Regions from separate parts of the Pseudomonas sp. ML2-2023-3 genome, predicted to be linked through region 2. Evidence: predicted binding sites of a transcription regulator. Region 2 holds the regulator's gene; the other holds the start of a gene.

Region 1 (15,486 bases), 2.4 Mb from region 2:
GCTTCCGCGAGAAAGCTAACCATGGTTGAAAATAGCGAACTACGTAAGGCCGGACTTAAGGTGACTCTGCCACGAGTCAAAATTCTACAGATGCTTGACTCTGCAGAGCAGCGTCACATGAGCGCCGAGGACGTTTACAAGGCACTTATGCAAGCAGGCGAGGACGTCGGTCTGGCCACGGTTTACCGTGTGCTGACCCAGTTCGAGTCAGCCGGGCTGGTGATTCGCCATAACTTTGATGGCGGTCATGCGGTCTTTGAATTGGCTGATGCTGACGGCGGCCACCACGACCATATGGTCAACGTGGACAGCGGTGAAGTGATCGAGTTTTTCGACGAAGACATCGAAAAACTGCAGCACGCCATTGCAGCCAAGCACGGTGTTGAGTTGGTGGATCACAACTTGGTGCTGTACGTGCGCAAGAAGTCCAAGTAAGCATGTCACGCGAGCTACGGTTCGCGAAACGATCGAAGGCGGCCCTAGGGCCGCCTTCGTGCTTTCTGATATCGGTCTTTTGATAACCGTTCGTCGTTAAGCCGCCAGATTCTTTGCAGTGACGACCATTTTTTTGGCGTGGGCCAAGGATTCTTTGGTCAGGTCGACACCGCCGAGCATGCGTGCAACCTCTTCTACGCGCTCTTTTTTGCTCAATTTGGCCACGGCAGTACGGGTGGTATCGCTCTCGCGGACCTTGTGTACAAAAAGGTGTTGATGACATTGGGCAGCCACTTGCGGCAAGTGAGTGACTGTCAGTACCTGGCCTCGCTCGCCAAGGCGGCGTAGCAGTTGCCCCACGATTTCGGCCGTCGGGCCGCCAATCCCGACATCCACTTCGTCGAATACCAGAGTGGGTACGCGGGATGTTTGAGCGGTAATTACCTGGATGGCCAGGCTGATACGTGACAGCTCACCGCCAGAGGCAACTTTGGCCAATGCCTTGAGTGGCTGGCCGGGGTTGGCACTTACGAGCAGTTCGACCTGCTCCAGGCCTTGAGGCATAGGGTCATTGCTGCTCTGTGGGCGCAGTTCAATCACGAAACGGCCACCGGGCATGCCAAGGCGCTGTATTTCTTCTTCAACGGCACTGCTCAGGCGCGTTGCAGCCTGGCTGCGCAAGTTGCTGAGTTCGCGTGCGCACTCATGATAGTGGCGGGAATAGGACGTCAGCTCATTGGCCAGGCGTTCGATGTTCTCGTCGTTGGCGTTGAGGGTTTCGAGTTCATCCAGCAGTTTTTGCTGCAAGGCAGCCACTTCGGTGGGTTGCACGCGGTGTTTGCGCGCCAGTGTATAGATGGTGTCGAGCCTTTCTTCCAGGTACTGCAGTCGGCCTGGATCAGCATCAAAATGGTCGATAAAGCGATTGAGCTCGCCCACGGCTTCTTCGACTTGAATTTGTGCGCTGGCCAGCAGATCGGTGGCTTCGCCCAGTGAGCCCGAGTTGTTGTTGATGCTTGAAAGGCGATTGAGGCTCACCGTCAGGGCATTGAGCACGTTGCCTGAGTCGCTTTCGCTGCATTGCTCCACCACCTGGCGGCATATGGTCAGCAAGGTTTCGGCGTTGGTCAGGTTTTTGTGTTCCTGTTCCAGTTCTTCCAGTTCGTTCTCGCCCAGGGAAAGGGTTTCAAGTTCTTCGAGCTGGTAGCTGAGCAGTTGATGGCGCGAGCGCTGTTCATCGCCGGAGTTGGACAGGTGTTCAAGCTCTTGCCTGGTCTGGCGCCAGCGTTGCGCGGCCAATTGCACCTGGCGGGCAAGGTCGGTGGCGCCGGCGAACTCGTCGAGCAGGCGGCGGTGGGTGTCGGGTTTGAGCAGCGACTGGTGCTCGTGCTGGCTGTGGATATCAATCAGCAGCTCGCCCAGGGCCTTGAGGTCGCCTTGGGGGCAGGGGGTGCCGTTGATGTAGCTGCGCGAGCGGCCTTCGGCAGTAATGACTCGGCGCAAGATGCACGGACCTTCGCCTTCCAGGTCGCGCTCGGCAAGCCAGGCCCGGGCTTCTGGTATGTCTTGCAGGTCGAACGTGGCCAGGATATCGGCCTTGTCGGCTCCCGGGCGGACAACACCGCTGTCTGCGCGGTCCCCTAGTGTGAGGCCCAGGGCGTCGAGCATGATCGATTTGCCGGCACCGGTCTCGCCAGTGATTACACTCATCCCGCGATCCAGTTCGAGATCGAGATGTTCAACGATGGCGTAGTTGTGTACGGACAGGTGCACCAGCATAGGAGCTGCTCCAAAACGTAATGTCTGGTTATTTATACAGTGTTTTGTTTCGTGCTGACAATGGCTGTGCTTAGTTCGATTTGCTTGTTTTTTTGGATTTTTTAGCTCGATTTTGTTTTTTTGCAGGTAACGCCAGGGGGCTCTAACATCTATTTTCTGGTTTTCAGGCTCTTGAACCTGAGAATTGCGACCCCATATACCTTGGCAGAAGCGCGAGTCGAGCTCGCGGACGAAGTTTGAAAGGAGAAATCTATGGCAGACGAACAGACTATGGATACGCAGAACCAGGACGCCAACCAGGCCGCCGATGTAGCAGGTGAAGATTTGGCAGCCCGTGTGCAGGTGCTTGAAGAGCAGCTGGCAGCCGCTAATGATCAGGCTCTGCGCGTAGCTGCCGATCTGCAGAACGTTCGCCGCCGCGCTGAGCAGGATGTTGAGAAGGCTCACAAGTTTGCGCTGGAGAAGTTCGCTGGCGACCTGTTGCCGGTGATCGACAGTCTGGAGCGCGGTCTTGAGCTGTCCAGCCCGGACGATGAAAACATTCGTCCGATGCGCGAAGGGATCGAACTGACCCTGAAAATGTTCCAGGACACCCTGAAGCGTTATCAGCTGGAAGCGATCGACCCGCACGGCGAGCCCTTCAATGCCGAGCATCATCAGGCGATGGCAATGCAGGAAAGTGCTGACCTGGAGCCAAACAGTGTGCTCAAGGTGTTTCAAAAGGGTTATCAGCTCAATGGTCGCTTGCTGCGCCCGGCTATGGTCGTAGTCAGCAAGGCGCCAGCGCCGGTTTCGCCATCGATTGACGAAAAGGCTTGAAATCGGCCGCAAGGCCCCCATTTAGAAGTCAAGCGTTAAGCAATGCCGCAGTTGGTCATTACTGCTGCGGCAACAAAATTCAAATTTAGGGAGAGTAAACATGGGCAGAATTATCGGTATTGACCTCGGGACCACCAACTCGTGTGTTTCGGTTCTGGAAAACGGTAAAGCAAAAGTTATCGAAAACGCAGAAGGCGCGCGCACTACGCCGTCGATCGTTGCGTACGCCAATGATGGCGAAATTCTGGTTGGCCAGTCGGCCAAGCGTCAGGCAGTGACCAATCCGCATAACACCCTGTACGCGGTGAAGCGTCTGATCGGTCGTCGCTTTGACGAAGAAGTCGTACAGAAAGACATTCAGATGGTTCCGTACAAGATCGCCAAGGCTGACAACGGCGACGCTTGGGTTGAAGTGAACGGCCAGAAAATGGCTCCGCCACAGATTTCGGCTGAAATTCTGAAGAAAATGAAGAAAACCGCCGAAGACTACCTCGGCGAGCCAGTGACTGAAGCGGTCATTACCGTTCCGGCCTACTTCAACGACAGCCAGCGTCAGGCAACCAAAGACGCCGGCCGTATCGCGGGTCTGGACGTTAAACGCATCATCAACGAACCAACCGCAGCTGCTCTGGCTTACGGTATGGACAAAGCGAAGGGCGACCACACTGTCATCGTTTATGACTTGGGTGGCGGTACTTTCGACGTGTCGGTCATTGAAATTGCCGAAGTTGATGGCGAGCACCAGTTTGAAGTGCTGGCAACCAACGGTGACACGTTCCTGGGTGGTGAAGACTTTGACATCCGTCTGATCGACTACCTGGTTGACGAGTTCAAGAAAGAAAGCGGCATGAACCTCAAAGGTGACCCGCTGGCGATGCAGCGTCTGAAAGAAGCTGCTGAAAAAGCCAAGATCGAACTGTCTTCGAGCCAGTCGACTGACGTGAATCTGCCTTACATCACTGCAGATGCCACCGGTCCTAAGCACTTGAACGTGAAGATTTCCCGCGCCAAGCTGGAATCGCTGGTTGAAGACCTGGTTCAGCGCACCATCGAGCCTTGCCGCATTGCTCTGAAAGACGCTGGTATCGACGTTGGCGCGATCAACGACGTGATCTTGGTCGGTGGTCAGACTCGTATGCCGCTGGTACAGAAGCTGGTAACCGAGTTCTTCGGCAAGGAAGCACGTAAAGACGTGAACCCGGACGAAGCTGTTGCAATGGGTGCTGCCATCCAGGGCGCGGTATTGGCCGGTGATGTTAAAGACGTTCTGTTGCTGGACGTGAGCCCGCTGACTCTGGGTATCGAAACCATGGGCGGTGTAATGACTGCTCTGATCGAGAAAAACACCACGATTCCTACCAAGAAATCGCAAGTGTTCTCGACTGCTGACGATAACCAAGGCGCTGTGACCATTCACGTACTGCAAGGTGAGCGTAAGCAAGCCGCACAGAACAAGTCGTTGGGCAAGTTCGATCTGGCCGACATTCCACCAGCTCCACGTGGCGTGCCTCAGATCGAAGTAACCTTCGATATCGATGCCAACGGCATCCTGCACGTAAGTGCAAAAGACAAGGCGACTGGCAAGTCTCAGTCCATCGTGATCAAGGCTAACTCGGGTCTGTCCGAGGAAGAAATCGCTCAGATGGTTCGTGATGCCGAGATCAATGCTGAGGAAGACCGCAAGTTCGAAGAGCTGGCAGCTGCACGTAACCAGGGCGACGCACTGGTTCACTCGACTCGCAAAATGATCGTCGATGCTGGCGACAAGGTAACCGAGGAAGAGAAAGCTGCAATCGAAGCTGCTGTAGTTGCACTTGAAGCCGCTGTTAAAGGCGACGACAAGGCTGCTATCGAAGCCAAGGTTGAAGAGCTGTCCAAGGTGTCTGCTCCGGTTGCACAGAAAATGTACGCCGAGCAAGCGAACCCGGCAGACGCAGCGGCCAAGCCAGCTGATTCGGCTGAAAAAGCGGACGACGTTGTCGACGCTGAGTTCGAAGAAGTAAAAGACAACAAGTAATCAGCTTGTTTGTCGGCCAGTTGACCGCGCTTTAGCGGTGACTGGTAGGATGTCGCCGCGCGGGAGCTTGCTCCCGCGTTGGCGTGTCTGGAGTAAAGGAATTTTTACAGCATGCGACAAGGTCGAATGCTGGCGGTTTGGTCTGGATCTTTCTTGTTTTCCGGCCAGAGGTAATCGCTCCTGTCGGCCAATGCATTGGCTGTTAAACAGAAACCAATATCGTTGAAAAGACGTGAGTCGGGTCTGATCCTTTTCGGGCTTGGCGGGTTTGGCGAGGCTCGGGAGGGTTTTGTCGAACGTCCTTGAGAGTGCAAAGAATTATGGCAAAGCGCGACTATTACGAAATATTGGGTGTTGAACGCACTACGACTGAGATCGAACTGAAAAAAGCTTATCGCCGACTGGCGATGAAGCATCACCCGGACCGCAATCCGGATGACAAGGCCTCGGAAGAACTGTTCAAGGAAGCTAACGAAGCTTACGAAGTTCTGTCGGACTCCAGCAAGCGTGCGGCCTACGATCAATACGGCCATGCCGGTGTTGATCCGCAAATGGGTGGCGGCGGTGCTGGTTTTGGCGGCCAGAACTTCTCCGATATTTTTGGCGATGTGTTCAGCGATTTCTTTGGTGGTGGCCGTGGCGGCTCCCGGGGCGGCGCTCAGCGTGGCAGTGATTTGCGCTACACGCTGGAGCTGGATCTGGAAGAGGCCGTGCGCGGTACCACGGTCAATATCCGCGTTCCGACGCTGGTCAACTGCAAGCCATGTGACGGCTCGGGCGCCAAGAAGGGCTCTTCGCCTGTGACCTGTACAACCTGTGGCGGTATTGGTCAGGTGCGCATGCAGCAGGGTTTCTTCGCTGTTCAGCAGACTTGCCCGCGTTGCCATGGTCAAGGCAAGGTCATCTCTGATCCGTGTGACAGCTGCCGTGGCGAAGGCCGTGTAGAAGAATACAAAACCCTTTCCGTGAAAGTCCCTGCGGGCGTTGATACCGGCGATCGCATTCGTCTGTCGGGCGAAGGCGAGGCGGGTGTACAGGGTGGGCCGACTGGCGATCTGTATGTAGTGATCGATGTGCGCGAGCACGCGATTTTCCAGCGCGACGGCAAGCATTTGTTCTGTGAAGTGCCGATCAGCGTGGCTGATGCCGCATTGGGCGCAGAGCTTGAAGTGCCAACGCTGGATGGTCGGGTCAAGTTGAAAGTCCCTGAAGGTACTCAGACTGGCAAGCAGTTCCGCTTGCGTGGCAAGGGCGTTGCTCCGGTGCGTGGCGGTGGTGCAGGCGATCTGATGTGCCGCGTTGTAGTTGAAACTCCAGTCAAGTTGAGTCGTCGTCAGCGTGAACTGATGGAAGAGTTCCGTACCACGCTGGAAGGCGATAGCTGCCATTCCCCAAACGCCACGGGCTGGTTTGAAGGCGTGAAGCGTTTTTTCGGCGACCTGTAAGGAGCGGTAGATGCGACGTATAGCTGTGATGGGCGCTGCCGGGCGCATGGGCAAGACATTGATCGATGCGGTGCAGCAGCGCTCGCCACTGTGCGGGCTGACGGCGGCAATCGTTCGTCCGGGCAGTTCCCTGGTGGGGGCTGATGCCGGCGAGCTGGCTTCTGTCGGGCGAATTGATGTGCCGTTGTCGGCTAGCCTGCAGGAGGTCGCTGCTGATTTTGATGTGCTCATCGATTTCACTTTGCCTGAAGTGATGCTGGGCAATCTGGCGGTGTGTCGCAAGCTGGGCAAGGCCATGGTGATTGGCACCACGGGCTTGAGTGCGGCGCAAAAACAGCTGTTGGTCGAAGCGGGTCAGGACATTGCGATTGTCTTTGCTTCCAACTTCAGTGTCGGGGTCAATCTGTCATTCAAGTTGCTGGATATGGCGGCGCGGGTGATGGGTGATGAGGCGGATATCGAAATCATCGAGGCGCACCATCGGCACAAGGTCGACGCTCCTTCGGGAACGGCGATGCGCATGGGTGAGGTGATTGCCGATGCGCTGGGCCGCGATCTGCAAAAGGTTGCGGTATATGGTCGTGAAGGCCATACCGGTGCTCGTGACCGTGAAACCATCGGTTTTGCCACTGTGCGCGGCGGTGATGTGGTGGGTGATCATACGGTGCTGTTTGCCACTGAGGGTGAGCGTCTCGAGATTACCCACAAGGCATCCAGTCGCATGACCTTTGCCAAGGGTGCCGTTCGTGCTGCCTTGTGGCTGGAAGGGCGAGAGCCCGGCGTGTATGACATGCAGGATGTGCTCGACCTGCGTTGAGTTATCTCTGTAAAATCGGGCTGTTGGCGCGCCAGCAGCCCGATTTTTAACCGCTAAGCGATTTCCTGTCGCATTCTCCTGTCTTTTAGACTCTTTAGCGGTAGACCAAAAAAGCCTTTTTCTGTAAGCTACAGCTTTAGTGTGTCCACTAAAAGCGCGCAGATAATTCGATGAAGAAGCGGGGTGACGTGTCCATACGTCACTCCGCTTTTTTACAACCTGCGATCGCCCTTTCAGGCTTTATTTACGGGAGGTCTTCTTGACTAAGCAAGCCATACTCGCCCTCGCTGATGGCAGCATTTTTCGCGGCGAAGCCATTGGGGCCGACGGTCAAACCGTTGGTGAGGTGGTGTTTAACACCGCAATGACTGGCTACCAGGAGATCCTGACGGATCCTTCCTACGCTCAGCAAATCGTGACCCTGACTTACCCGCATGTTGGCAATACCGGTACTACCCCGGAAGACGCCGAGTCTGATCGTGTCTGGTCCGCAGGTCTGGTAATCCGTGATCTGCCGCTGGTTGCAAGCAACTGGCGCAACACCATGTCGCTGGCCGACTACCTGAAAGCCAACAATGTTGTAGCCATCGCCGGTATCGACACTCGCCGCCTGACGCGCATCCTGCGTGAGAAAGGCGCGCAGAACGGTTGCATCATGGCGGGCGACAATATTTCTGACGAGGCTGCAATTGCAGCTGCTCGCGGCTTCCCGGGCCTGAAAGGCATGGATCTGGCGAAAGTCGTCAGCACCGAAAAAGCCTACGAGTGGCGCTCCAGCGTCTGGAACCTGGCCACTGACAGTCACCCGACTATCGAAGCCAGCGAGCTGCCTTACCACGTGGTCGCGTACGACTACGGCGTAAAATGGAACATCCTACGCATGCTGGTTGAGCGCGGCTGCCGCGTTACGGTGGTTCCTGCTCAGACCCCGGCCAGCGATGTACTGGCACTCAACCCTGATGGCGTGTTCCTGTCCAACGGTCCTGGCGATCCTGAGCCTTGCGACTACGCGATCACGGCCATCAAGGAAGTTCTGAATACCGAGATTCCGGTGTTTGGTATCTGCCTCGGTCACCAGCTGCTGGCTCTGGCCTCGGGCGCCAAGACCGTGAAAATGGGTCATGGCCACCACGGCGCTAACCACCCGGTCCAGGATCTGGACACAGGTGTTGTGATGATCACCAGCCAGAACCACGGTTTTGCGGTAGACGAAGCAACCTTGCCAGCCAACGTGCGCGCCATTCACAAGTCGCTGTTCGACGGCACGCTGCAAGGTATCGAGCTGACCGACAAGAGCGCTTTCAGCTTCCAGGGTCACCCTGAAGCAAGCCCTGGCCCGAACGACGTTGCGCCGCTGTTCGATCGCTTCATCAATGAGATGGCCAAGCGCCGCTGATCAGCTCCCTGCTGCAGCGCCCTGTGGCGGCCCCGACCTTCGGTGGCCCCCAGGGCGCTTCAGAAGCCTGATTGACAGCTTGCCGACTGACCTGCGGATTTGAGTGACAAACCCATGCCAAAACGTACAGACATAAAAAGCATCCTGATTCTCGGCGCTGGCCCGATTGTTATCGGCCAGGCCTGTGAATTCGACTACTCCGGCGCCCAGGCCTGTAAAGCCCTGCGCGAAGAGGGTTATCGCGTCATCCTGGTGAACTCCAACCCGGCCACCATCATGACCGACCCGGACATGGCCGACGCCACCTACATCGAGCCGATCAAATGGCAGACCGTTGCCAAGATCATCGAAAAAGAGCGTCCGGACGCACTGCTCCCAACCATGGGCGGCCAGACTGCTCTGAACTGCGCACTGGATCTGGAGCGCGAAGGCGTTCTGGAGAAGTTCGGCGTAGAGATGATCGGCGCCAATGCCGACACCATCGACAAGGCTGAAGACCGTTCGCGTTTCGACAAGGCGATGAAGTCCATCGGTCTTGACTGCCCGCGTTCCGGTATCGCTCACAGCATGGAAGAGGCTAATGCGGTTCTCGAAAAGCTGGGCTTCCCGTGCATCATCCGTCCGTCCTTCACCATGGGCGGCACCGGTGGCGGTATTGCTTACAACCGTGAAGAGTTCGAAGAAATCTGCGCTCGCGGCCTGGACCTGTCGCCAACCAAAGAGCTGCTGATCGACGAATCCCTGATCGGCTGGAAAGAGTACGAGATGGAGGTTGTCCGCGATAAGAAGGACAACTGCATCATCGTGTGCTCGATTGAAAACTTTGACCCGATGGGCGTGCACACCGGTGACTCGATCACCGTTGCTCCGGCACAAACCCTGACGGACAAGGAATACCAGATCATGCGTAACGCCTCCCTGGCGGTACTGCGTGAGATCGGCGTTGAAACCGGCGGTTCCAACGTTCAGTTCGGTATTTGCCCGGACACCGGCCGTATGGTTGTGATCGAGATGAACCCGCGTGTATCGCGTTCCTCGGCCCTGGCATCGAAAGCGACCGGTTTCCCGATTGCACGTATCGCTGCCAAGTTGGCGATCGGCTACACCCTGGACGAACTGCAAAACGAAATCACCGGCGGCGCTACTCCTGCGTCCTTCGAGCCGTCCATCGACTACGTTGTGACCAAGCTGCCGCGCTTTGCTTTCGAGAAGTTCGCCAAGGCTGACGCTCGTTTGACCACGCAGATGAAATCTGTGGGTGAAGTCATGGCTATCGGCCGGACTTTCCAGGAATCCCTGCAAAAGGCCCTTCGCGGTCTGGAAGTGGGTGTAAGCGGTCTTGATCCAAAGCTGGACCTGAGCAACCCGGAAAGCATGGCCGTGCTCAAGCGCGAACTGACCGTGCCGGGCGCCGAGCGTATCTGGTACGTGGCTGACGCGTTCCGCGCAGGCATGACCGTCGAAGATATCTTCGGCATGAACATGATTGACCCTTGGTTCCTGGTGCAGATCGAAGATCTGATCAAGGACGAAGAAAAGATCAAGACCATGGCGCTGTCCTCGATTGACCGTGATGCCATGTATCGCCTCAAGCGCAAGGGCTTCTCCGATGCGCGCCTGGCCGTACTGCTGGGTGTCACCGAGAAAAACCTGCGTCGTCACCGTCACAAGCTGGAAGTGTTCCCGGTCTACAAGCGCGTTGACACCTGCGCCGCCGAGTTCGCCACCGACACCGCTTACATGTACTCCACCTACGAGGAAGAGTGCGAAGCCAACCCTTCGGATCGTGACAAGATCATGATCCTGGGCGGTGGCCCGAACCGTATCGGCCAAGGTATCGAGTTCGACTATTGCTGCGTTCACGCCGCTCTGGCGCTGCGTGCAGACGGTTACGAGACCATCATGGTCAACTGCAACCCGGAAACCGTTTCCACCGACTACGACACTTCGGATCGTCTGTACTTTGAATCCGTAACCCTCGAAGACGTCCTGGAAATCGTGCGGGTCGAGAAGCCAAAAGGCGTGATCGTCCAGTACGGCGGCCAAACCCCGCTGAAACTGGCCCGCGCCCTGGAAGAAGCCGGCGTACCGATCATCGGTACCAGCCCTGACGCCATCGACCGTGCTGAAGACCGCGAGCGTTTCCAGCAGATGGTTGAGCGCCTGAACCTGCGTCAGCCGCCAAACGCCACTGTGCGCAGCGAAGACGAAGCGATTCGCGCCGCTGGCAAGATCGGTTACCCGCTGGTTGTTCGTCCGTCCTACGTTTTGGGCGGCCGTGCGATGGAAATCGTTTACGAAGAAGAAGAGCTCAAGCGCTACCTGCGCGACGCGGTGAAAGTGTCCAACGACAGCCCTGTGCTGCTGGATCACTTCCTCAACTGTGCCATCGAAATGGACGTGGATGCTGTCTGCGACGGTACTGATGTAGTGATCGGCGCGATCATGCAGCACATCGAGCAGGCGGGTGTTCACTCTGGTGACTCTGCATGTTCGCTGCCGCCGTACTCGCTGCCGCTGCACATCCAGGACGAGATGCGCGAGCAGGTCAAGAAGATGGCTCTGGAATTGGGCGTTGTCGGCCTGATGAACGTGCAGTTGGCTCTGCAGGGCGAAGATATCTACGTGATCGAAGTGAACCCGCGTGCTTCGCGTACCGTTCCTTTCGTGTCCAAGTGCATCGGTGTTTCCCTGGCGATGATCGCAGCTCGCGTGATGGCCGGTAAAACCCTGAAAGAAATCGGCTTCACCAAAGAAATCATTCCTAACTTCTACAGCGTGAAAGAGGCGGTCTTCCCGTTCGCCAAATTCCCGGGTGTTGACCCGATTCTCGGCCCTGAGATGAAGTCCACCGGTGAAGTGATGGGTGTGGGCGATACCTTCGGCGAAGCTTTTGCCAAGGCCCAGATGGGTGCAAGCGAAGTGCTGCCGACTGGCGGTACTGCCTTCATCAGCGTTCGTGACGACGACAAGCCCCTGGTGGCTGGCGTTGCTCGCGACCTGATCAGCCTGGGCTTCGAGATCGTTTCAACGGCGGGCACAGCCAAGTTCATCGAAGCTGCCAGCTTGAAAGTACGTCGCGTGAACAAGGTGACCGAAGGTCGTCCGCACGTTGTCGACATGATCAAGAATGACGAAGTTACCTTGATCATCAACACTACCGAGGGTCGTCAGTCGATTGCTGACTCCTACTCCATTCGCCGCAACGCGCTGCAGCACAAGATCTACTGCACCACGACCATTGCTGCTGGCGAAGCGATCTGCGAAGCGCTCAAGTTCGGTCCTGAAAAAACCGTGCGCCGCTTGCAGGATCTACACGCAGGATTGAAGTCATGATCAAGTATCCAATGACCGTCCAGGGCCACAAGGCCCTGGAGGAAGAACTCGCACACCTGACCAAGGTTGTTCGGCCGAAGCTGAGCAAGGAAATCGGTACGGCGCGTGAGTTGGGCGATTTGAAAGAAAATGCTGAATACCATGCAGCTCGTGAGCTCCAGGGTATGTCTGAGGCTCGTATCCGTGACATCGAAGGCCGTCTGCAAAACGCAGTGGTTATTGATGTGGCAGCGATTCCTCACACCGGCAAGGTGATTTTCGGCACCACGGTTGAGATCGCGAACGTTGAAACTGACGAGCGCGTTGTCTATCAGATCGTTGGTGAAGATGAAGCTGACTTCAAGCTCGGAAAAATCTCCGTGGGTTCGCCACTTGCTCGTGCCTTGATTGCCAAGGAAGAGGGTGACGTAGTCGCGGTGAAAACACCTGGCGGTGTTATTGAATACGAGATCATTGAGGTGCGTCACATCTAAGAATGGCGCCCGCCTTGTGCGGGCGCACTTCTTTGGCGGCTGGCCCGGGTGTTCCGGGTCGGCAGCTTGTGGTTGTTGCACACAGAATTTTTAGCGGTGCTGGCCTGAACCCGGTTGGCAGCGTTGCAAGTTGAAAGGCGAGTAGCAGGTGCGGGAAGGGTTGCGTTGGGCGTCTCTGGCTGCCTGATGCGTTGCGCGGGCAGTTCTTGCATGGCTCTCGGGTTTATCCCTGGAAGAGTTTCAGGGCGCGCCAGGCGCACCCTTGACCCTTGTCGACATCACTTGAAGCGATGGATGTTCGACAGTTGCTTGTTTACATTGACGTTCTTGCGGTACAGAAGCGCCATTTTGCCGATAACCTGTACCAGTTCCGCTTTGCCGGCCTTGCACATTTGTGCGACGGCTTCCAGGCGGGATTCACGATCCAGAATGTTGACTTTGATTTTAATCAGCTCGTGATCGCCCAATGCGCGTTCGAGTTCGGCTAAAACACCTTCAGTCAAACCATTATCAGCCACAGTCAAAACTGGTTTCAGATGGTGGCCAATGGATTTGTACTGTTTCTTCTGCTCTTGAGTGAGCGGCATAATCTGACCCCTGTGTCTGATCTTGTAAAAAGCGGCGGCCAGTTTACCCGAGCGAGTCCCAGACCGCCCAGTTAATCACGACCCGTTTAAAATTTTTGAGGTGGCCCGTGGCCCGTTCCAAGACTAGCCTTAACTGGCTGAAAGAGCATTTCAACGACCCGTACGTCAAAATGGCGCAAAAAGACGGGTATCGCTCGCGCGCCAGCTACAAATTGCTGGAGATTCAAGAGCGCGATCGACTCATTCGTCCCGGCATGACAGTGATTGACCTGGGTGCTGCCCCGGGTGGCTGGTCACAGGTGACCAGTCGTCTGATCGGTGGTCAGGGGCGTTTGATTGCTTCCGACATCCTGGACATGGACAGCATTCCTGATGTGACCTTCATCAAGGGCGACTTTACCGAGGACGCCGTACTGGCACAGATCCTCGAAGCAGTAGGAAATACGCAAGTAGACCTTGTGATTTCTGATATGGCCCCCAATATGAGTGGATTGGCCGCTGTGGATATGCCCCGGGCGATGTTCCTGTGCGAATTGGCACTGGACCTTGCTGGTCGCGTCCTACGTCCTGGTGGTGATTTTCTGATTAAAGTTTTCCAAGGCGAAGGCTTCGATCAGTACCACAAAGACATTCGCAAGCTGTTCGACAAGGTGCAGATGCGCAAGCCGTCGTCGTCTCGAGACAGGTCCCGCGAGCAGTATTTGCTGGGGCGCGGCTTCCGCGGTATCGATGGTTCCGCCAGTGATGAGCGTCTCTGACAAGGGCGATAGTTTTTTTTGAATCGCTTTACAGATCTGGCATAACGAATATTGTGTAGTCAAAGTTTCACAAAGGGTTACAGACGGAGCCTGCAAGGGTTGTAGGCAATGTAGTAAGTTATGCCGGTGAATATCATGCGAAGCACGCTTCAGTAGCGGGGCTTGCTTCAGAGGGTAGCTAATTGAACGATATGGCAAAGAATCTGATCCTGTGGTTGATCATCGCCGCTGTCCTGGTGACAGTGATGAACAACTTCTCCAGTCCAAACGAGCCACAAACCCTCAACTATTCCGACTTCATCCAGCAAGTTAAGGATGGCAAGGTCGAGCGCGTTGCCGTGGATGGCTACGTGATTACCGGCAAACGCAGCGATGGCGATTCCTTCAAAACCATCCGTCCGGCTATTCAGGACAACGGTTTGATCGGTGACCTGGTGGATAACCATGTGACCGTTGAGGGCAAACTGCCAGAGCAACAAAGCATCTGGACTCAGCTGCTGGTTGCAAGCTTCCCGATTCTGGTGATCATCGCTGTCTTCATGTTCATGATGCGCCAGATGCAGGGCGGTGCCGGCGGCAAAGGCGGCCCGATGAGCTTTGGCAAGAGCAAGGCGCGGCTGCTGTCGGAAGACCAGGTCAAAACGACTCTGGCTGACGTAGCGGGTTGTGATGAGGCGAAGGAAGAAGTCGGCGAACTGGTCGAATTCCTGCGAGATCCGGGCAAGTTCCAGCGCCTGGGTGGTCGTATTCCTCGTGGTGTGCTGATGGTTGGCCCACCGGGTACCGGTAAAACCCTGATTGCCAAGGCAATCGCGGGCGAAGCCAAGGTGCCGTTCTTCACGATTTCCGGTTCCGACTTTGTTGAAATGTTCGTGGGCGTCGGCGCAAGCCGTGTTCGTGACATGTTTGAACAAGCCAAGAAACACGCACCCTGCATCATCTTTATCGATGAAATCGATGCGGTCGGCCGTCACCGTGGTAACGGCATGGGCGGCGGTCATGATGAGCGCGAGCAGACGCTTAACCAGTTGCTGGTTGAGATGGACGGCTTTGAGATGAATGACGGCATCATTGTGATTGCTGCCACCAACCGTCCTGATGTGCTCGATCCTGCGCTGTTGCGTCCAGGTCGTTTTGACCGTCAGGTTGTGGTTGGCTTGCCGGACATTCGTGGTCGCGAGCAGATCCTCAAGGTGCACATGCGTAAAGTGCCGATGGGCGATGATGTCCAGCCGGGCGTGATTGCACGTGGTACTCCGGGCTTCTCGGGTGCCGATCTGGCAAACCTGGTGAACGAAGCTTCCCTGTTCGCAGCGCGCACCGGTAAGCGTGTTGTTGAAATGAAAGAGTTTGAGCTGGCTAAAGACAAGATCATGATGGGCGCCGAGCGCAAATCGATGGTCATGTCGGACAAAGAAAAGCGCAACACGGCTTATCACGAGGCGGGTCACGCTATCGTCGGTCGCGTAGTGCCTGAGCATGATCCGGTCTACAAGGTTTCGATCATCCCTCGTGGTCGCGCCTTGGGCGTAACCATGTTCCTGCCGGAAGAAGATCGTTACAGCCTGTCCAAGCGTGCGCTGATCAGCCAGATCTGCTCGCTATATGGTGGCCGTATCGCTGA
Region 2 (15,486 bases):
CGAAGAAGGCAACTACCGCATCAAGGGCTATGAAGGTCCGAGCCTTGAGTGCGACAAGTGCGGCAGCGAAATGCAGCTTAAAACCGGTCGTTTCGGCAAGTTCTTCGGCTGTACCAATGCCGAGTGCAAAAACACCCGAAAACTGCTGAAAAGCGGTGAAGCGGCGCCACCGAAAATGGACCCGGTGAAAATGCCGGAACTTAAATGCGAGAAGGTCAACGACACGTACATCCTGCGTGACGGTGCTTCGGGGTTGTTCCTGGCGGCAAGCCAGTTCCCGAAAAACCGTGAGACTCGTGCTCCGTTGGTGATCGAAATTGTGCCCCACAAGGACGAGATCGATCCCAAGTATCACTTCTTGTGCGAAGCGCCGAAGAAAGATCCGGATGGCCGTCCTGCAGTGATTCGCTACAGCCGCAAAACCAAAGAGCAGTACGTGCAGACTGAAGTGGATGGCAAGCCGACTGGCTGGCGTGCGTTCTACGACGGCGGTAGCTGGAAGGTTGAAGACAAGCGTAAAGAAAAAGACGCTTGATCTGAGTTGATCGCTGAATAGAAAACCGCGCAAGGGCTGTATGCCTTGCGCGGTTTTTTTGTTTGCCAATCCCGGGCCTGGTTGCCGCTGCTTGAGTGCTTTTGTGGGAGCAGACTTGCTCGCGATGGCATCGACACGGTTTGGCTGAAGCACCGCAGCGCCTGCATCGCGGGCAAGCCCGCTCCCACAAAAGCGCAGGGAACGTAGGCCTTGCGCCAGCACGGCCTGATCCCTGAGACTGCACTACCTGCCTTTACCCATTCGATGTGGAGCGCCCGCATGGCTCACGAACTCTATACCCGTACCAATCAGAAGATCTATTTCGCTGGCCTGGCCCTTGAGGCCATGAACAAGGCGAGTGAGGGTCGGGCCATGAATGCTCAGGCGCTGGTTCAGGCAGAGCGCGAGTCGGCGGTATTTCATCTGTATGGTGCGCTGCTTGGCTTGTGTCATGAGATTGCTGGCTTTTATCGTCTGTCCCAAGCCAATGCACCTCGGGTCGAACTGCTGCTCACCCAGCAAGTGCTGGACGAGAAGGCCATCCCGGAACTGGCCGAGCTGGTTGAACTGGCACAGGCGCCGCAGACATGGCTGGCGCAACTGGTTGCGACCCACGCTGCTCTGTATCAGCCGTTACAGGCACCCAAAAAGGTCAAGGCGGATGTGTTCCAGCCCTTGATCATTGCGGTCAACCTGGAGGATGAGGCACCCCAGGAGTTGAGTCGCGAAACAATGGAGGAGTGGCGTCAGAACCTCAAAGGTCTGGCCATTCGGTTCCGTGATGGACTCAATGAGTGCTAAGGGTCGAAACCGAAACGGTACAGTCATTCATCAGTCTGTAATCGAAAGCGCTACAGATCACGGGAAATTCCCGCGGGATGGCTGATATACTCCCGCGCTTTCGTGGAGAACAAATTTATATGCCAACGTCTTTTCTAGAAATTGTCGAGTTGCCAGACGGCCGCATCGAGTTGCGCCGTGCTGAGGACGAAGGGTCTTTGGTAACGCTGAATTTTTCTGAAGATGCCAAGGCTTTTCTTCAGGGGCAGCACGTAGAGGTGGCGAAAGCCATGCTTAGCGTCGGTGTACAAATGGCGGGTCGGCTGGCCGAAGGCGAGCTCGAAAAAGACGATGGGCCACGCATTCTTCACTAAGCGACTCTGACTCGTGCTCCGCAGCCAGGCGAGTGCGTTCTGCACTGGCCCTGCGCAGGCATCAACTGTTTAACCCAAGCGTATATTCAGACTTTGCCCGTGACCGGTGCGAGCTGCGCTGATCAACTGATTGCGGGCAGCGCTGGTCAGCGGGTTGATCCAGCTCACTACCGTGTGGCTGCGACCCAGTCGCAGCGCTTCGCAGGTCAGTTGCAAGGCGCTTTTGTTGCCATTGGGTTGCAGCAGCAGAATGCGCTCGCGGTTCAGTCCGGCATCGCGTAACCAGCTTTGGGTCAGGCTTGCAGGTGGCGCAATCAGTGTCAGCCAGCGGGCGTTTTGTTGCTCGCTCAGTTCGCGCAGCATGGGGGCAAGCAGGTTCAGGCAGTTTCCGGCGGCACCGCGTAGCGACAGTTCACTGAACACCTCGGGTTCGGCGCTCCAGGGGGAATCGAGCACGTCCTTGATCGCGGGCGTCATGGGTTGAGCCATGAACGCTTCAAAAAGGGTGAGTTGTGCTGGCAGCGGGGTGTGTGGGAACTGCATGAAGCCTCCTTTAGCGGCGAATTACGCCGACACTCAAGCCTTCAATGACCAGTTCCTGGTCTTTGAGGTTGACTTCAATCGGGGCGAATTCAGGGTTCTCGGCAATGAGCCAGACCTTGTTGCCTTCACGCTTGAAGCGTTTGACCGTGACTTCGTCGTCGATACGGGCCACGACAATCTGGCCGTTACGGGCTTCGCGACAGGTATGCACGGCAAGCAGATCGCCATCGAAGATGCCGACATCCTTCATGCTCATGCCTTGTACCCGTAGCAGGTAGTCGGCTCTGGGGTGAAAGAAGGTCGGGTTGATGTTGCAGGACTCTTCGACGTGCTCCAGCGCAAGAATCGGAGCACCGGCAGCTACTCGGCCAATGATGGGCAGCGTGGATTCGTCAGACTTGGCTTCGAAGCCGGGTATGCGAATACCGCGGGAGGCACCGGGGGTCATCTCGATGGCACCCTTGCGGGCAAGCGCCTTGAGGTGTTCTTCGGCGGCGTTGGGGGATTTGAAGCCCAGCTCCTGTGCGATCTCGGCACGGGTGGGCGGGTATCCGTTGTCATCCAGGCATCGCTTGATGAAGGCCAGGATCTCAGCTTGGCGTGGCGTCAGTTTTAGCATGTTGATCGCTCTGTCTTTTTATACAGTGACTGGGATTATATACAGTGAAAGCTTCTTGGCAATCACCCATTTCCAGCGGTCCGCTGGACGGTCATTAATATGTCGGGCGACCCGTACTTTATCAGGTGGGGCCGGACTGGCCGAGGCTGTGGTTAAATGCAGAACTGCCCGGTCCTGAAACGAATGCCTCATCTTGACTTTTTACAATCTGAAACGTATGTTTCAAACAAGTGTTTAAATGTTTGTCAGGCGGAGTAGTCATGGCCCAGTCGGAAACCGTTGAACGTATCCTTGATGCTGCCGAGCAGCTGTTCGCGGAAAAAGGGTTTGCTGAAACCTCATTGCGGCTGATTACCAGTAAAGCCGGGGTCAATCTGGCGGCGGTTAATTACCATTTCGGTTCTAAAAAGGCGCTGATCCAGGCCGTCTTTTCGCGCTTCCTGGGGCCTTTTTGCGCCAACCTCGATCGTGAGCTGGAGCGTCGTCAGGCCAAGCCTGAGAACCGCCCCAGCCTTGAAGAGTTATTGGAGATGCTGGTCGAGCAGGCGCTGGTGATCCAGCCGCGCAGTGGTAACGACCTGTCGATTTTCATGCGCTTGCTCGGGTTGGCGTTCAGTCAGAGCCAGGGTCACTTGCGTCGCTATCTTGAAGACATGTACGGCAAGGTTTTTCGCCGCTATATGCTGCTGGTCAACGAGGCTGCCCCACAAATCCCGCCCATCGAGTTGTTCTGGCGCGTGCACTTCATGCTGGGTGCTGCGGCCTTCAGCATGTCGGGAATCAAGGCGTTGCGTGCAATTGCCGAGACTGATTTCGGTGTCAACACCTCCATCGAGCAGGTGATGCGTCTGATGGTGCCATTCCTCGCGGCAGGCATGCGTGCACAAAGCGGCGTCACGGATTCTGCAATGGCCAGTGCCCAGCTTCGCCCCCGCAGTAAAACCGCCCCGGTTACCGCCAAGGTTTGACCCGCGGCGGGTGGGCGCGGCAGCTTTGTTCCGCTAAGCTAGTTGCCATGCCCAACCCTGACTTATTCCCGTCTGTCGATTCGCCGCTGCCTCTCTGGAGTGCGGCGCGCAGGCGCGTGGCTGCGGATCCGGACCGGGCAATGAACGCTCTCTTTTTAAAGGATTTCCCATGAGTTCTGCCTTGCAAGGCTCCTTGATGGTGGACGTCGCCGGTACTTGGCTGACGGCTGAAGATCGGCAATTACTTCGCCAGCCAGAAGTAGGCGGGTTGATTATCTTTGCACGCAATATCGAGCATCCGCGCCAGGTGCGTGAGTTGAGCGCTTCGATTCGCGCGCTGCGTCCCGACCTGTTGCTGGCGGTCGATCAGGAAGGTGGCCGGGTGCAGCGTCTGCGTCAGGGGTTCGTGCGCCTGCCAGCCATGCGTGCCATTGCTGATAACCCCAACGCCGAGTACCTGGCTGAACAGTGTGGCTGGATCATGGCCACTGAAGTGCTGGCCGTAGGGCTGGACCTGAGCTTTGCCCCGGTCCTGGATCTGGATTATCAGCGTAGCGCTGTGGTCGGTAGCCGTTCGTTCGAGGGAGACCCTGAGCGCGCAGCCACATTGGCCGGGGCTTTTATTCGCGGGATGAACGACGCGGGCATGGCGGCGACCGGTAAGCATTTTCCGGGACACGGATGGGCCGAGGCTGATTCTCACGTCGCCATTCCAACTGACGAGCGCAGTCTTGAGCAGATTCGCGCCCATGACCTCGTGCCTTTTGCCCGCTTGAGCAAGCATCTGGCTGCTGTCATGCCGGCCCACGTGATCTATCCACAAGTGGACAGCCAGCCTGCAGGATTCTCACGTCGCTGGTTGCAGGATATTTTGCGCGGCGAGCTTCAGTTCGACGGCGTGATTTTCAGTGACGACCTGTCGATGGCGGGTGCGCACGTAGTGGGTGATGCCGCCAGCCGGATTGAGGCGGCCTTATCGGCGGGTTGTGACATGGGACTGGTATGCAACGACCGTGCGGCGGCGGAGTTGGCACTCAGCGCTGCTCAGCGGTTGAACGTTACCCCTTCGCCCAGGATTGCACGCATGCGCGGTCAGGCCTGGGCCAGCACTGACTATCGCCAGAGCCCGCGCTGGCTGGTGGCAATGGGTGCGCTCAAGGATGCTCAATTAATAGATTGAGCACATCGATGCCGCTTTGACGCTTGGCGAAGCAGAAAGACCGTATCGCCTGAATCGCGGCAAGCCAGCTCCCAAGATTTCGCAAGCACCACAAAGCCCGTGGGAGCGGGCTTGCTCGCGATGGCGTCAGCGCGATCAAGCAGAAAGACCGCGCCTGCAGTTAATCAATAAGTCGGGTGTCTCAGCGCTTCTCTGTTTTGGGTGGCAGCGGCGCGAAGAGCGCGTCGATGTCGTCGTCCTGTAATTTCCAGTCACCGGCGACTCGTCCGTCCAGAACACCTGCGGCCAAATCCGATTTTTCTTGCTGCAAGTGCTGGATTTTTTCCTCCACGGTGCCGCGGGCAATCATCTTGTAAACAAACACCGGTTTTTCCTGGCCGATACGGTAGGCGCGGTCGGTGGCCTGGTTTTCAGCCGCCGGGTTCCACCACGGGTCATAGTGAATCACGGTGTCGGCTTCGGTGAGGTTTAATCCCACGCCGCCAGCCTTGAGGCTGATCAGGAATATTTGCAGGGTGCCGCTCTGGAAGTCTTTGACCGGTGTGCGTCGGTCACGGGTTTGCCCCGTGAGGATGGCGTAGCGCACTTTGCGTTTTTTCAGTTCGATTTCGATCAGGCCGAGCATCGAGGTGAACTGGGAAAACAGCAGGATGCGCCTGCCTTCGGCAAACAGTTCTTCGAGCATCAGCATCAGGCTGTCTAGCTTGCCCGAGGAACTGCCTTTTTTCGGCGGGGTGTCGCTGACCAGTCGCAGATCGCAGCACACCTGACGCAGCTTGAGCAGCGCCTCGAGGATAATGATCTGGCTGCGCCCGACACCTTTTCGAGTGATTTCGTCGCGCACCTTCTTGTCCATCGCCAGGCGCATGGTCTCGTAGACGTCGCGCTGGGCCTCGTTCAGGTCGACCCAGTGAATGATCTCGGTCTTGGGCGGCAGTTCGGTCGCGACCTGTTCCTTGGTGCGGCGCAATAAAAACGGTTTGATCCGCGCATTGAGATGCTGCAGGCGCTCGTTGCTGCCCTGACGCTCGATGGGTATGCGGTAGTCGCGGTTAAAGGTTTTAACGTCGCCCAGCCAGCCGGGCAGCAGGAAGTGGAACAGAGACCAAAGCTCGCCCAGGTGGTTTTCCAGCGGGGTGCCGCTCAGGCACAGGCGTTGCCGTGCAATCAGTTCACAGGCCGCCTGGGTGGCCTTGCTGCCGGGGTTCTTGATGTACTGGGCCTCGTCCAGGACCAGCAGGTGCAAGGGCAGTTTTGCCAGGTGCTCGATGTCCTTGGGCAGCAAGGCGTAGGTGGTCAGGATCACGTCGTAGTCATTGAGGTGTGCAAAGTGTTTTTTGCGGGTGGCGCCAAACAGCGCCAGCACCTTGAGCTGCGGAGTGAAGTGCGCAGCTTCGTCCAGCCAGTTGGGGATCAGGCTGGTGGGCATCACCACCATTGCCGGACGATCCAGGCGGCCGGCATTTTTTTCGCACAAGATATGGGCCAGGGTCTGCAGGGTTTTGCCCAGCCCCATGTCGTCGGCCAGTACGCCGCCCACTTCGAGCTGGCGCAACGACTGCATCCAGCTCAGGCCTTCAAGCTGGTATGGGCGCAAGTTGGCATTGAGCCCTTGGGGAACTTCGACGCTAAAGTCCTTGATGTCGCGCAGGCGCTGGGCAAAACCGCGTATCTGCTCGCCACCTTCCCAGCGCAAGGGCAGGGCATCGAGAGCATTGAGGCGTGGTGCGTCAGCGCTTTTGATCCGCAGGGAGGTCGCGTCCGGTTCACCCAGATAAAATTCGTCCAGGGTTGCCAGTACCGGTTTCAGCCGTCCGTACGGCAGGGCGACCTGAAGCGGGCCATGATTGCTGCCGGGGTTGGCCGGGATATTCACCAGAATCAGTTCGTCATCCCGACGCCGGGCGAGTTTTTCGGGGTTGAGGATGTCGCTGTGGGAGCGCATCAGGTTCAGCAGTATCGGCAGCAAGCTCAGGTGTCGGCCGTTGACGATAATGCCCAGTTCCAGGTCGAACCAGTCACGTTCCGGGGCCTCGTCGACATTGGCATACCAGTCTTCGACCGGGGTCAGGTCAAAGCCGAAACCTTCATCGATCTGCAGCTCCCAGCCTTGTTCCCTCAGGCCTTGCATCTGGTTGAGGGTGAAATTCAGCCAGGCACTGTCATTGACCAGTTCAAACAGCTCTCCAGCACTTTCAGGCAGCGCCTTGCTCTGGCGGGTCGCAATCTTGAAGCCCAGGCTGCGCAATTGCTCGCGGTAGAGGTTCTCTGTGTCGGGATGACGCTTGATCCGCAGGGTCTGCTGTTCCTGGCGCAGCAGGATGTCGGTGTTCTTTTGCCCGCTGACGTATTGATCCAGGTAGTTGAACGACAGTGCTGCGCGGTGCTGGATGTAGCGTTGCATCTTGCCGTTGCGCGGTTCGAAGGCGCTGAATTCAGCGCTGGCCAGCCACAGCCGTGGCACCGGCTTTACATCGTCGACCCGAAGTTCTGGCAGGTTGTTGGGACGACGTGAGTCGAGTACGGCCTGGAGTTTTTCCAGAAGCTCGGCATCCTGAGCGGCGGCAGGGTAGTTCAAGGTTTCTTCAATCTTCAGTAAGACGGCAGCGGTGTGCTTGCAATGGGTGCGTACCGGACAGGTGCAGGTGGCGTCCACCAAAAGCAAAGTACCTTTGGCGGACTCACGCAGATGTATGGTCTGGCGGTAGGGGTTTTCGCCTGAGCCCTGGCAGCTCGCGCTGATCATGCTGTCGCCGATCTGGACGATCCTGACACGGTTTTCCTTGGCGTAGCGGCGGCCACGCTCAAGGCTTTGCTCTTTGAAGCGGCTGGTCCAGGTCGGTGCGAGCGGCTTGGTCAACCGGGGTGTCTGGCTCAGGGTCATGGGTAGTTCATTTAGGAAGACTTCGGCGTCAGGCGCTCAAACAGCGCCTCGATGGTATTGAAGCGTTCTTCCGGGCGCTCCATGGGCACCATGAACTTGAACAGGGTTGCGCCTTCGAATTTGTAGCGGTTGGGTTGGCCCTGGATCAGTTTGATCAGCACCATCGGGTCAACCGGTGTGTCCGCTGCAAATTCGATTCGCCCGCCTTGTGGGCCGGCATCGACCTTTTTGATTCCCAGCTGCTCGGCCTGCAATTTGAGCAGGGTGATGCGTACCAGGTTCTTGGTCGGTTCCGGAAGCAGGCCAAAGCGGTCGATCATCTCGACCTGCAAGTCCTTGAGGCCTTCTTCGTCGGCGGCCGAGGCAATGCGCTTGTAGAGAATCAGTCGAGTGTGCACATCGGGCAGGTAGGCCTCGGGAATCAGCGCGGGCACCCGCAGGTTGATTTCCGGCCCGCCGCCCAGTGGCTGGTCGAGGTTGGGCTGCTCGCCCTTGCGGATCGACTTGACCGCCCGTTCGAGCATTTCCATGTACAGGGTAAAACCGACGGCCTGGATCTGGCCGCTTTGGCCATCGCCCAGCAGCTCGCCTGCGCCACGGATCTCAAGGTCGTTGGTGGCCAGCACAAAACCGGCCCCCAGATCCTGGGTGTTGGCGATGGCTTCCAGGCGCTTTTGCGCATCCCCGGTGATTTGCTGGCGCGGGGGGGTCAGCAGGTAGGCGTAAGCCTGGTGGTGACTTCGCCCCACGCGACCGCGCAACTGGTGCAGTTGTGCCAGGCCGAATTTGTCGGCGCGCTCGATGATGATGGTGTTGGCGCTCGGCACGTCGATGCCGGTCTCGATGATGGTCGAGGCGATCAGCACGTTGAAGCGCTTGTGGTAGAAGTCGCTCATCACCTGTTCGAGTTCGCGTTCGCGCATCTGCCCGTGGCCGATGCCGATCCGCGCCTCGGGTACCAGCTCTGCCAGTTCGGCGGCGCATTTTTCGATGGTTTTGACATCGTTGTGCAGGTAGTAAACCTGGCCGCCGCGCAGCAACTCGCGCAGCAGTGCTTCTTTGACCGTGCTTTTGTTCTGCTCCATGACAAAGGTGCGCACCGACAACCGGCGTGCCGGTGGCGTGGCGATGATCGACAGGTCGCGCATGCCCGACACCGCCATGTTCAGCGTGCGCGGGATGGGTGTTGCGGTGAGGGTCAGAATATCGACTTCACTGCGCAGGGCCTTGAGCTGTTCTTTCTGGCGAACCCCGAAGCGGTGTTCTTCGTCGATGATCACCAGGCCCAGGTTTTTGATTTTGACGTCGTCCTGCAGCAGCTTGTGGGTGCCGATCACGATGTCGATCTTGCCTTCGGCCAGGTCGGCCACTGCCTGGTTGATCTCTTTGGCCGACTTGAAGCGGCTCATCACCTCAACGGTTACCGGCCAGTCGGCAAAACGGTCGCGGAAGCTGTTGTAGTGCTGTTGGGCGAGCAGGGTGGTGGGGACCAGAATGGCGACCTGACGACCACCATGCACGGCAATGAAGGCCGCACGCATGGCCACTTCGGTTTTGCCGAAGCCCACGTCGCCACACACCAGGCGGTCCATCGGCTTGGGCGACAGCATGTCGGCGCGCACGGCTTCGATTGTGGTTTGCTGGTCCGGTGTTTCTTCAAACGGGAAGCCGGCACTGAAGGTGGCGTAATCGGCTTTAGGGTCCGCAAACGCATAGCCTTCACGGGCAGCTCTGCGGGCATAAATGTCGAGCAGTTCGGCAGCCACGTCACGCACTTGCTCGGCAGCTTTGCGCTTGGCTTTTTGCCAGGTTTCCGAACCCAGGCGGTGCAACGGCGCCAGTTCATCATCGCTGCCGGTGTAGCGGGCGATCAGGTGCAGGTTGGCCACCGGCACGTAGAGCTTGGCGCCCTCGGCATATTCCAGGGTCAGGAATTCGGCCACCTGATTGTCCACTTCCAGCGTTGCCAGGCCCTGATAGCGACCGACACCGTGGTCAATGTGGACAACGGGTGCGCCTTCACGCAGCTCGGTGAGGTTCTTGATGACGGCATCGTTGTTGGCATCGGCGCGTTTTTCGCGACGCCTGCGCTGCATTACGCGCTGGCCGAACAACGGGCTTTCGGCAATCAGTGCCAGTGCCGGGTCGTCCAGCAGCAGGCCTTCATCCAGCGGGGCAATGGTGATTGCCAGGCGATGCTTGCTGGCGACGAAGTCCGGCCAGCTGTCGACCGTTTTTGGTCGCAGCTTCAGGCGCTCCAGCAGTTCGAGCAGCACCTCGCGCCGACCCGCCGACTCAGCGGTAAACAACACGCGGCCATCAAACTGCTCAAGAAACCCGGACAAGGCAGCCAGTGGCTGATTGGCCTTGGCTTCAATCGCGAGATTGGGCAGCGGTTGGGCCGGGAACCGTTCACGGCTGCTGCCGGTGTCCAGGTCATCCTGGCTTGCGACTACCCGTGGCCAGCTTTTGAGGCGGGCGAAGCAGTCTTCAACCGGCAAAAACAGCTCGGCAGGCGGCAGCAAAGGACGCGACGGGTCGATGCGGCGTTCTTCGTAGCGGTTGCGCACGTCAGACCAGAAATTCTCGGCCGCCTGCTCAATGCCTGGCAGCGAGAACACTTGCGTGTCGGCCGGCAGATAATCGAACAGGGTTGAGGTTTCATCGAAAAACAGTGGCAGGTAGTACTCGATACCCGCAGGTGTAATCCCGCTGGTCAGATCCTGAAAGATCGGGCATCGACGGAAGTCGACATCAAAGCGTTCACGGAAGCGGGCCTTGAAGCGGGTCACGGCGTCTTTTTGCAGCGGGAACTCGCGAGCGGGCAGCAGCCTTACCGACTCGACCTTGTCTATCGAGCGCTGGTTCTCCGGGTCGAAGGTGCGCAGGGTCTCGATTTCGTCGTCGAACAGGTCGATCCGGTACGGCAGCTTGCTGCCCATCGGGAACAGGTCGATCAGGGCGCCTCGCACTGCAAATTCACCATGTTCATACACGGTGTCAACGCAGCGATAACCACTGGCCTCAAGCCGGGTACGCATCTGTTCCACGTCCAGCTTCTGGCCGATATCCAGCACCAGGCTGCTGCCGAGCAAGAACTTGGTCGGCGCAAGGCGATGTAGGGCGGTGGTAATCGGCACTACCAAAACCCCATGACTCAGCTCCGGCAGCCGGTACAGGCTGGCGATACGCTGGGAGATGATGTCCTGGTGCGGAGAAAAGAGATCGTAGGGCAGGGTTTCCCAGTCGGGAAAATGCAGCACCGGCAACTCGGGCGCGAAAAACCTCAGCTCTTGCTCAAGGCGTTCTGCACTTTGGCTGTCGGCGGTCAGGAGCAGGGTGAAGCGCTTGGCGGCGCTGGCGGCCTCGGCAATCGCAAGGCTCAGGGCGGCACCGGGCAAGTTGCTCCAGTGCTGTTTACCTGCCGTAGCAGGGAGTTTCGGTAGACGCAGGACGGGCACGGAAGGTTGAGCTCCAAGCGTTGCGGCAAAGTCTGCAATTGTAACGGGCCAAGGGGCAGGCTGTCAGTTGCAGTCTTTGAACGGCGTTGAATTCAGCGTGAGTTATCGAACATGGGGGTGTCAGAGGGGCTGCTCAAGGGCTGCAGGCCCATAAAAATGCCGGTGTTATAAAAATATTCGCCTATATTTACGGGAGCTTAATCGTTTCAGTAACGGCGTATGACAGGCGTGCATTGCCCCTGAATGGGCGCGGCGGCATAATGTAGCCCCTTTTTTCAGCCCCTACATGTGGAAGGTTCCCGTGACTCAGAAGCCCGACCAGTGTCTTGGTGAATGGATCGACCGTGAAGCACTCGCAGAAGCGATGATTCCGCTTATCGGTCAGCTATACCGCAATAACAATGTGGTTAGCTCGATCTATGGCCGCAGCCTGATCAACCGTTCAGTCATTGCGATTCTCAAAGCTCACCGCTTTGCTCGCCATCGTCAGTCCGATGATATCGAATTGTCCGTGCACGAAACTTTCCCTCTGCTCAAGGCAATGAGCGAGCTCAAGCTCGGCGCTGCCTCGGTAGACCTGGGCAAGCTGGCCGTCAAGTTCAAGGCCGAAGGCAATGGCCGCACGGCTGAGCAATTTGTACGCGAAGAGCTGGCCGATGTAGTGGGTCAGCAAAACGCCTCTGCACGCAAAGGTACTGACGTTGTTCTGTACGGCTTCGGTCGTATCGGCCGTCTGCTGGCGCGCATCCTGATCGAGAAAACCGGTGGTGGCGACGGTCTGCGTCTGCGTGCCATCGTTGTGCGCAAAGGCGCCGACAACGATCTGGTCAAGCGTGCAAGCCTGCTGCGTCGTGACTCGGTACATGGCCCGTTTGATGGCACCATCGTTGTCGATGAAGTCAACAACACCATCACTGCCAACGGCAACCTGATCCAGGTGATCTACGCGAAGAACCCTACCGAGGTGGATTACACCCAGTACGGCATCAAGAACGCCCTGCTGGTGGACAACACCGGTGTTTGGCGTGACGCAGACGGCCTGGGCCAGCACTTGCAGTGCCCTGGTATCGACCGCGTTGTCCTGACCGCTCCGGGCAAGGGCAAGCTGAAGAACATCGTTCACGGCATCAACCACGGCGAAATCACTGCTGACGACAAGATCGTTTCGGCGGCATCCTGCACCACCAACGCCATCGTGCCGGTGCTCAAGGCTGTCAACGACAAGTTCGGCATCGTCAACGGTCACGTTGAAACGGTTCACTCGTACACCAACGACCAGAACCTGATCGACAACTTCCACAAGGGCGATCGCCGTGGTCGCAGCGCCGCGCTGAACATGGTTATCACCGAGACGGGTGCTGCTACCGCTGCTGCCAAGGCTTTGCCTGAGCTGGCCGGCAAGCTGACCGGTAACGCGATCCGCGTTCCGACGCCAAACGTTTCGATGGCCATTCTCAACCTGAACCTTGAGAAACCGGCTACCCGTGAAGAAATGAACGAGTACCTGCGCCACATGGCGTTGCACTCCGATCTGCACAAGCAAATCGACTACGTGAGCTCGCAGGAAGTGGTTTCCACTGACTTCGTGGGTTCGCGTCACGCCGGTGTAGTGGATGCTGAAGCCACTATCTGCAATGACAACCGCGTTGTGCTGTACGTTTGGTACGACAACGAATTCGGTTACAGCTGCCAGGTAGTACGCGTGATGGAAGACATGGCCGGGGTTAACCCGCCAGCGTTCCCACGCTAAGCAAGCGCCGCAACTGAAAACGCCCCGACTGGTTCGGGGCGTTTTTGTGTGTGCTGCAAAAACCATGTAGTCGCTGCCGCAGGCTGCGAAGGGTTGCGGAGCAACCCGTTTTCTTCAACGCACCGCAGCCCCAAACGCAGCCTGCGGCAGCGACTACAGGTCAGGCATTGGTCGGTACCGCTGTGCGCAACTGGTGCTTGTCGCCGCGGAACAACACCACGGTCGCGATCAGCCCCAGCACTGCTGCGCCGGTCAGCCACAGGCCGGGAGCGGCCTTGTTGTCCAGTACGTGGATCAGGTAAGTGCAGGCCGCCGGGGTAAAGCCGCCGAAGGTCGCAGTCGCCAGGCTGTAAGCCAGTGAAAATCCGGTGGTGCGCACTTCAATCGGCATGATTTCGGTCAGGGCAACCACCATTGCACCGTTGTACGAGCCATACAGGAAGGACAACCACAGCTCGACAATCAGCAGGTGGCTGAAGCTCGGGTTGGCCACCAGCCATGACAGCGCCGGATAGGCCGTCAGGATCGCGAGAAGGGTTGCGCCCAGCAGCAGCGGCTTGCGCCCAATCTTGTCTGACAGCGCGCCCATGACCGGTAGCCAGAAGAAGTTCGACAGGCCAATGCACACCGTCACCAGCAAGGCTTCAAGGTCGGTGAGGTGCAGCTCTGCCTTGCCGAATGTCGGGGTGTAGGCGGTGATCAGATAGAACGACACGGTCGTCATGACCACCAGTGCCATGCCACCCAGTACCAGGCCAAAATTCAGCCTGATAGAGCGCATGATTTCCCCCAGGGTAGGGTGATGTTTGCGGGCTTCGAACTCGGGGGTTTCTTCCATTGAGCGTCGAATGACAAAGATCACCGGGACGATCATGCACCCCAGCAGGAACGGGATGCGCCAGCCCCATTCACCCATTTCTTCGGGGCTCAGCCAGTGGTTGAGGCCAACCCCGAGCAAGCCGGCAAATACCACCGCAGCCTGCTGGCTTGCAGATTGCCAGCTGACGAAGAAGCCTTTGCGCCCTGGAGTGGCGATTTCAGCCAGGTACACCGACACCCCGCCCAGTTCCACGCCAGCCGAAAAGCCTTGCAGCAAGCGACCGAGCAATACCAGCAGAGGAGCCGCCACACCTAGGGTGGCGTAGCCCGGCACGCAGGCAATCAGCACCGTGCCCATCGCCATCAGTGCGAGGGTAATGATCAGCCCTTTGCGGCGGCCATGACGGTCGATGTAGGCGCCGAGGAAAATCGCACCCAGTGGGCGCATGAGGAAGCCCGCACCGAAGGTCGCCAGGGCGAGCATCAGAGAGGCAAAGGCGCTATCGCTTGGAAAGAAGGTTTTGGCAATGGCCGTGGCGTAAAAGCCAAAGACCATGAAGTCGAACATCTCTAGGAAGTTACCGCTGACAACGCGAAAAATCGCCTTGCCTTTGCCCGTACTGGAGGCCATCAGAAATCACCCGCTTTTATCTGTTTTTATGCGCAATCCGTGTTTTTACTCGTCCTCACTGCAAGATCAAGGCGTACGCCATTGTGCAAAACAGTTTTGTAACCATATGTGTATCAGAAATTGTAGGCAACATTTGTTGTCGCTACACGGGCGGGCTAGGGCTGTTGCGCCAATAAAGCCAGGCGGAGTTTGTCGGGCAAACCTTGAGGTGCGAGCCAGATTCCCAGATAGACCTTGGCCAGTTCCTGATTCTGGCTATTGAAAATAACGGCGCCATTACGCTCGACGTTCAGACCGCGTTGGGGGTTGTAGTCCAGAGCATAGCGATCGCCGCGCTTGATGTTGCCGAAGCTGGCTTGCAGTTTTTTTAACGGGGCGTCGAGGCTGGCCAGGGTGGTGGCGGGGTGTTGGCGTTTCAGGATGGTGGCAGACGCCTGGGTGATATCGCTGTGATCCAGATCCCGCAGATAGAACAACTCGAGACGCAAGTCGCGTTGTTCGTTAAACGCCTGCTCAGGGCTGATGCCGGGAGGGGTGAACAGGGCGGCGGCATAGATGTCGGCCCAGAGATAGGTCAGTACGATCTGGCCTTTACGTACCATTGGTGTTGTGTTGGCTTGTGCCAGGGCGGGGAAGTTGGCTTCCTTAAATCGTGCAGCCTCGTCTGCCGGGCTGGCGGCGCTATGGAGCAGCAACAATACGATCAATAACTTGCGCATGATGGATGTGCTCTGATCGATGGGTTTGATCGCCGGGCTGTAGTCGCTGCCGAAGGCTGCGAGGGGTTCAGTGGCGTTTCCAGGAATACGGGTTGCTGCGCAACCCTTCGCAGCCTACGGCAGCGACTACATCGGAGAGTGAAGCTCAATCGCCGATGTAGTGAATACAAAAATAGCCAACGACCAGACCAAGGGTTAATGTTCGCGGCGTTCAGGCTTCTAT

The links. Region 2 encodes LexA, which represses DNA repair genes until DNA is damaged. Its sites were predicted from a motif close to CTGTNTNNNNANACAG; they were not measured.
Region 1: the regulator LexA is predicted to act here: its motif matches at 2,239-2,254, upstream of recN (DNA repair protein RecN).

What each region holds. Positions count from the first base shown of each region.
Region 1 covers NZ_CP146343.1:5,166,873-5,182,358, reverse strand. Annotated here, with positions in the region: gene fur (ferric iron uptake transcriptional regulator) at 22-435, shown strand; gene recN (DNA repair protein RecN) at 532-2,214, opposite strand; gene grpE (nucleotide exchange factor GrpE) at 2,467-3,033, shown strand; gene dnaK (molecular chaperone DnaK) at 3,134-5,050, shown strand; gene dnaJ (molecular chaperone DnaJ) at 5,371-6,495, shown strand; gene dapB (4-hydroxy-tetrahydrodipicolinate reductase) at 6,506-7,312, shown strand; gene carA (glutamine-hydrolyzing carbamoyl-phosphate synthase small subunit) at 7,572-8,708, shown strand; gene carB (carbamoyl-phosphate synthase large subunit) at 8,823-12,044, shown strand; gene greA (transcription elongation factor GreA) at 12,041-12,517, shown strand; gene yhbY (ribosome assembly RNA-binding protein YhbY) at 12,796-13,104, opposite strand; gene rlmE (23S rRNA (uridine(2552)-2'-O)-methyltransferase RlmE) at 13,212-13,862, shown strand; gene ftsH (ATP-dependent zinc metalloprotease FtsH) at 14,054-15,486, shown strand, end outside.
Region 2 covers NZ_CP146343.1:2,228,168-2,243,653, forward strand. Annotated here, with positions in the region: gene topA (type I DNA topoisomerase) at 1-535, shown strand, start outside; gene V6P94_RS10380 (DUF6586 family protein) at 815-1,336, shown strand; gene V6P94_RS10385 (hypothetical protein) at 1,456-1,689, shown strand; gene sulA (SOS-induced cell division inhibitor SulA) at 1,759-2,232, opposite strand; gene lexA (transcriptional repressor LexA) at 2,243-2,851, opposite strand; gene V6P94_RS10400 (TetR/AcrR family transcriptional regulator) at 3,112-3,819, shown strand; gene nagZ (beta-N-acetylhexosaminidase) at 4,001-4,999, shown strand; gene V6P94_RS10410 (DEAD/DEAH box helicase) at 5,181-7,883, opposite strand; gene mfd (transcription-repair coupling factor) at 7,895-11,344, opposite strand; gene V6P94_RS10420 (glyceraldehyde-3-phosphate dehydrogenase) at 11,631-13,094, shown strand; gene V6P94_RS10425 (MFS transporter) at 13,255-14,544, opposite strand; gene V6P94_RS10430 (chalcone isomerase family protein) at 14,700-15,263, opposite strand.